One region of the Clostridium sp. JS66 genome, then DNA from elsewhere that is predicted to be linked to it. Evidence: riboswitches for the same ligand, from Rfam matches in the RefSeq annotation. Region 1 holds a riboswitch; the other holds the start of a gene.
The links. Region 1 has a riboswitch for cobalamin ahead of Q6H37_RS01765 (ABC transporter substrate-binding protein). Riboswitches for the same ligand answer to the same signal wherever they lie in the genome.

Region 1 (3,428 bases):
AAAGAGCTTTCTAATTTAAATATAAATCCAAGAGCAGCTCCAAGAGCTGCACCAGAGGATATACCAAGAATATAAGGATCTGCCATTGGATTTTTAAATATTGCTTGAAAAGAAGCACCAACTATGGAAAGTCCCATACCAATAAGAGCAGAAAGAAATATCCTAGGTAGTCTAATTTTTGATATTATTAGTATATGATTTTTAGGTATTTCAGATATTGAAATAAAATTATTTAAAAATGGTATTTTGCTTAAAATTACATTTAAGGTTTCAGTAAAAGATATATTTGCTGTTCCAAAAGTACTGGACAATAGCATTATACAAAATAACAGAATTATGCTTACTGGAAACATGAATCTTATCATTTTTTTCTTATCATCTAAATTCATAACTAAATCCCTTCTGTAAATATACTATTTAAAAGCATCAGGATGGATTGTCTTGGCTAAAGCTTCTAAACCATCAGCTAATCTAGGACCCTGCCTATTAATAATATCTTCATCAATTTCAAAAAGTTTATTCTTTTTTACAGCATCTAGATCCTTATATCCTTCTTGTACTTTAATTTGATTTTTTGAATTAAACTTGTTTGAACATATAATTATATCCGGATTTTTTTCAATAAGTTTTTCTAAGCTATATTTCCATCCAGTTACATCAGAAGCGGTATTTTTTCCACCAGCTGTAGTAATCATTGTGTCTACAAAAGTATCTTTACCGGCAGTGAAATCACCACTTTTACCAAAGCTTACTACATAGTAAGCAGTTGGAGTACCTTTATCTTTAACCTTTGCTTTTACATAATCCACTTTTTTTATCATATTAGAAACTATAGAATTAGCGTTATCATTAGCGTTAAGGATTTTACCCACATTTCTTATAATGTCATATGTACTTTGAAAGCTTTCAGGACCAGAAAGCACTACGACCTTTATGTTAAGCTCTTCTAATTTTTTTAAATCCTGTTCCCTGAAATGATTGGAAGCTATAACTATATCAGGCTTTAAATTAGTTATTTTTTCAATATTAGGATTTGTAAGTCCACCAATAGATTGAATTTTACTAGCTTCCTTAGGATATGTACAAAAATCAGTTCTTCCTATTAAGGTATTTTCTTTGTTAAGAGCATAAATAGTTTCTGTAATATTGGGTGCTATAGATATAACCTTTTTAGGTTCTTTTTCTATAGTTACCTCTCTATTAAGTGAGTCTTTTATTTTAAGTGGATAAGTAGTATTTTTTACTGATTCAACTTGTTTGTTATCTTCATTTGAAGAAGTTGAGCTGTTTTGATTACATCCAATTGCTGAAAAAGCAAATAGGAAAACAATAAGTAAAATAAAAGATGTTTTTTTCAATTTATACATTTTTATATTCCTCCTTAATTTGATTTTTTTATATACAAATAAAAAGATGCTTCGTATTTTAAAACAATTAAAAAAGCCATTATCCAAACGAATAATGGTTAAAAGCAAAAATGTGCTAATATCCCCTTATCCGCGTAAGGTGAATCAATATCTATAATTTTAGGCAGGTCTCCTGGCTAAGATTCATCATATATTAAGGCCTTCCCCATTACTGAGTGGCATAATGTTAATATACTCATCCTTACAGTGGCGGGACCGCATAGGCTTTTAACCTATTTCCCTTTTAAACTCATAAGTTGTTAAACTTAATAAGTACCTAAAACTTTTATTAAATTAATTATAACACTATTTTGATGTTATCGCTCTATTTAAATTGTATAATTTATATTATAAGAATAATGTGTTTAGTAAAAGAAGTTATATAAAAAACTATTGCATTTTACGAAAATATAGAGTAAAATTTCTTTGTAATAAGAACTTTTTTAAGAGAATATTGTTTAATGTTCACTTGTATAAATCTAGCAATACGGGCTGGATGTCTCTACCGAGCTACCTTAAATAGTTGTAGGCTATAAGTGCATATGCTTATTTAGACTACAACTTTCATGCTTTTCTATGCTGAATTTTCCTTTAAGTAAATGTGTGAAAGATGTAAAATTAAAGATGATCCATTTGAAAAAAATATATATTGTTCGCAATGGTACGAACTAAATTGTTGACGAAAATGTAATAATATTTTCTTTATTAAGGGAAAAATAATTAATGATTTTGTAATGGAGATGATTATTGTGAAGTATGATGTAATAATAGTAGGAGCTGGTCCATCAGGAATATTTACTGCATTGGAACTAGTTAGACAAAAATCTAATAAGAAAGTTTTAATGGTTGAACAAGGAAGAAGTATAGATAAGAGATATTGTCCTAAAGAAAAAACGAAAAAATGCGTTTCATGTAAACCTTACTGTCATATAACAACTGGTTTTTCAGGAGCAGGAGCATTTTCAGATGGTAAATTATCATTAAGCTATGAGGTTGGAGGAGATCTGCCAAGTTTAATAGGAACTGACAAAGCTCAAGAGCTCATAGAATATACAGATAAAATTTATCTTGAATTTGGTGCAGACACAAAGGTAGAGGGACTAGAGAATACTGAAGCGGTTAAAGCAATTAGAATAAAAGCTATAGAAGCAGGACTTAAATTAGTAGATTGTCCTATAAGACATTTAGGAACAGAAAAAGCACAAGAAATATATTTAAAAATACAAAAATATCTTTTAGATTCTGGAATAGAAATTAAGTTTGATACTGTAGTTGAAGATTTGATTATTGAAGATAGAACAGCAAAAGGTATAAAAATAGCTGATTCACAAACTAGGACTAAAAAAGAAGACTTGTATGCTGATAAAATAATAGTGGCAGCAGGTAGAAAAGGAGCAGACTGGCTTAAAGATATGTGTATAAAACATGAAATAAATCATTCTGCTGGTACTGTAGATATAGGTGTTCGTGTTGAAATTAGAAACGAGGTTATGGAAAAGGTAAACAATGTTTTATATGAATCAAAGCTCATAGGATATCCAGCACCTTTTAAAAATAAAGTTAGAACCTTTTGTCAAAATCCTGGAGGCTTTGTCAGCCAGGAGAACTATGATAATAACTTAGCAATAGTCAATGGACATTCTTATAAAGAAAGAAAATCTGATAATACTAATTTGGCTATATTGAGTTCCCATAATTTTTCAGAACCTTTTAATCAACCTATAGAGTATGGAAAAAAGGTAGCTGAGTTAGTTAATATGTTAGGTAATGGCAGAATACTAGTTCAAAGGTATGGAGACATATTAGATGGAAAGAGAACCTGGCAGAAAGAATTAGATCAAACAAATATAAGGCATACCTTGCCAGATGCTGTAGCTGGAGATTTAACTTCTGCTATTCCATATAGACCAATGATTAATATTTTAAACTTTATTAAAGCTATGAATATAGTTGTACCAGGTTTTGCAAGTGTTGAAACTTTATTATATGGTCCAGAAATAAAATTTTATAGCAACAAGATAA
Region 2 (3,428 bases), 1.9 Mb from region 1:
TATGAAATTTTAAAGTTATCCTCTATTAAATTTATTTCACCATCGTAACACCTAGATTCCATAGCAGTATAAATGTCTTGTGAACGTTTGTATGAACTTATAAAAAGCGAAGTAACTAATTTTCCTAAAGAATTATAACCTGTACTTATTTTTGAGTATCCAAGTCTTGAATTCTGCGATATGAAAATCATGTTAGCTGTATCAAGTAATACAAAAATAAATCTATACACAAGACCCATTAGTTCTACAAATAACTTAGGTGCCTTAAATTTTCTAAGCACTGTTAAAATCTCAAATACAGGAGTTGTTAGTGCTAAAAAATACAAGCATGAAACTGATGCAAGTGCTTTAAAAAATATTTTTGAAGCCATAAGAAAGCTTGTTTTTGTACATCCAAGTTTAATATTAAAAATGTGAAAGCTAAATAGTATTTCTTTACTATCTCCAACAGTATTTATTGCTATTGTAACAATTCCAATAACCAGGAACACTAAAGGAATTAAAATCAATTCACCATAAGATTTAGCTGGTATCTTACCTTTAAAAATAGTTATAGCTGCCATAAATAATACTACTAATATTGAATATACTATATTATTTAAAGATATACACAATATCATAGTTAAAATAGAAAACATAAATTTTTCCATAGGATTAACTTTTCTAAGTTCTGATACATATGCCAATTTATCTATAGAAATCATTATTTTTCACTTCCGTCTTTTTTAGATTTTCCCTTCATATATCCAAAATAGTAACATACAACTCCTGAACCGACAGCAGCCTGAAGTGCAAATAAAAGGCTCTCTATCTCACTACTTGGTGGCTGCCAAACTGGTGAAGCCCATTGTTTATAATTAGGTTTAATTTGTGTAATTGCCTTTTCTGCCTGATCATCTGAACCACCAAATTCAGCATGCTTTAAGAACAACATAGGGACTACAGTAATGGCTACTACAAGGAAAGCTAATATTAAATTTTTTTTCAATAAATTATTGTTTTTAGTTTGTACATGCATACCATTAAGCCTCCTTTGGTATAACATTTAATTCTATAAGTTCTTGCTTGTTATAATTACTTAAAAGATTAAAAACTATAACTGTTAATATTCCTTCACTTATTGCTAATGGAATTTGCGTTACAGCAAATATACCCATAAACTTTATTACAGATGTTGCAATTCCACCTGTAGCATCTGGAAATGCTAATGCTAACTCAAAAGATGCAGTAACGTATGTCATTAAATCTCCCAGCATTGCTGCAGAAAATACTGATATAGATTGTGATACTTTTAATTTTTTTAGTAATTTATATGTAAAATATGACACTAAAGGTCCTACAACTGCCATAGAAAATGTATTAGCACCTAAAGTTGTTAATCCTCCATGTGCAAGAAGTAATGCTTGAAAAATAAGAACTATAACACCTAAAACGCTCATAACCGTAGGTCCAAAAAGTATAGCTCCAAGTCCCACTCCTGTTGGATGTGAACAACTTCCTGTTACTGATGGTATTTTTAAAGCAGAAAGAACAAAAGCAAAAGCCCCAGCCATAGCTATTAACATTTTTGTTTTAGGATTTAACCTTATTTTTTCCTTTATAGAAAATAATCCAACCACAATAAAAGGTATACATACAATTCCCCATGTAATGCACCATTTTGGTGGAAGAAATCCTTCCATAATGTGCATTGCAAACACATTTTTAGGAATACATAATATTGCAATAAAAATTCCTAAAGAAATTTGATATTTTTTTGACATAACTACACCCCTTTTATTACATAAATAATCGTAGCCTATAAAACGATAATGGTGCTCGTACTACTAAAAATTCTACTAATTGCCAAAACTATTCCAATAAAAATAAAAAGGAACTTCTTCTGGAAGTTCCTAATAATCAAATTTAAAAGCACACATACTGTTTATCCTAAACATAACTAATTTCCTTGTACGTTTTTAATTAGGTTATGTTAATTTAGATAAAATAACAGTTTTTATGCATCTTCTTTCCCTCCGAAAGATTGCAGTAAACAGTACTAGGCAGGTCTCCTGACTCACGGGTCTTCCTCCTTCTTCCTTCCCAGATAAATCCATAGGATCCAGTGGATATAGAATTTGTCGCCGTATACAGTAGCGGGGGCTGTAATGGATTTTCACCACTTTCCCTTTTAATTAACGTTATAAACCTAACACTTCACTATTTAATTTTACAATTAAAATTGTACATTATTTTTCAAATTATGTCAACATAATATTCTGAAATTACTATTTTTTAAAACAATTGCTTCAACACAAATAACAATTGTAATTCTACATGTATTTAGCTTAATTTTTTTTCATATATTCTAAAACATCAAAAAAATTATCAAAGTTATGATAAGGTAATTCTTTATTTTCATAGTGTTGTTTTAAAAAAGATTTAGCAAAAACTACATCTGCATCTTTAGACGCACATATATCCGAATGACCATCTCCAATATAATAAACCTTATATCCTCTGTTTTTTAAATCATCTACTATTCTTTTTTTACAATTTCCACAAAATCCACATTCTCCAGATGAATTTAAAAAAGATAATTTCCAACCATTATCATATTTTGCGCTGTTACATACAACTTTCAGACCTTGAAAACCATATGTTTTCAATATTTCATTTATGTAAATATCATATCCATCAGAAGCTACTATCATTTCATAGGAATTTTTCTTTACTTCCTCAACAAACTCTCTAAATCCTCTATTTATGGGAAATTCTCTAACAAAATTTTTTATGTATTCTTCATCATGTTTAATTAAATCCCACTGCATCTTACCACATTGAGCGGTTCCTATTTTTTTGCTTACCCACAAGTCTCCTATTTCTTTCCACCCTTCATCTGCCAGCTGCTTTATTATAGAAAATCCTACATCCTGTACTGTTATAGTTCCATCAAAATCAACTACAAAAGCTTTTTTCAATTAAATTCCTCCTCGTCTTACTACCATTTTAACTCAAATTAACATGAGAACCATTCTAATTAACTTAATTAAATCTATTAGAAATTTATTTAATCCTTATTATAATATAGTAAATATAAAAAGAAATAACAAGTCAATATACACATTAAGTTGTATAGTGACAAGTTATCTCTTTATTACATATCTTATATCTTTTTAGGCACTCTACCTGAAAGAGCATTATAAGAGTACATGAGTATTGATATTGCATAGGAACTTACAACAGTCAAAACTAATGTTTCTACCATCCTTGGAATCCACAAGATCATAAATCCTTTAGTTGCAACGGCTGGTGTGAAAATTAGTATAAAATAGGTATTTATGGTAGACACTATAATTCCTGCTATTCCCGTAGCGATAACTATTTTAAAGAAGTTATCATAAACATAACCATAATTAATATCATTACGCCTATTTATTATATTGTTT

Region 2: it holds a riboswitch for cobalamin, as region 1 does, so the genes downstream of both, Q6H37_RS21970 (energy-coupling factor ABC transporter permease) here and Q6H37_RS01765 (ABC transporter substrate-binding protein) in region 1, are expected to answer to the same signal.

The regions. Positions count from the first base shown of each region.
Region 1 is NZ_CP131467.1:359,964-363,391, forward strand. Features, by position in the region: gene Q6H37_RS01760 (FecCD family ABC transporter permease) at 1-389, opposite strand, end outside; gene Q6H37_RS01765 (ABC transporter substrate-binding protein) at 414-1,367, opposite strand; cobalamin riboswitch at 1,512-1,702, opposite strand; purine riboswitch at 1,856-1,959, shown strand; gene Q6H37_RS01770 (NAD(P)/FAD-dependent oxidoreductase) at 2,156-3,428, shown strand, end outside.
Region 2 is NZ_CP131467.1:4,772,007-4,775,434, forward strand. Features, by position in the region: gene cbiQ (cobalt ECF transporter T component CbiQ) at 1-704, opposite strand, end outside; gene Q6H37_RS21965 (energy-coupling factor ABC transporter substrate-binding protein) at 704-1,018, opposite strand; gene Q6H37_RS21970 (energy-coupling factor ABC transporter permease) at 1,023-1,763, opposite strand; cobalamin riboswitch at 2,024-2,207, opposite strand; gene Q6H37_RS21975 (MtnX-like HAD-IB family phosphatase) at 2,328-2,960, opposite strand; gene Q6H37_RS21980 (ECF transporter S component) at 3,146-3,428, opposite strand, start outside.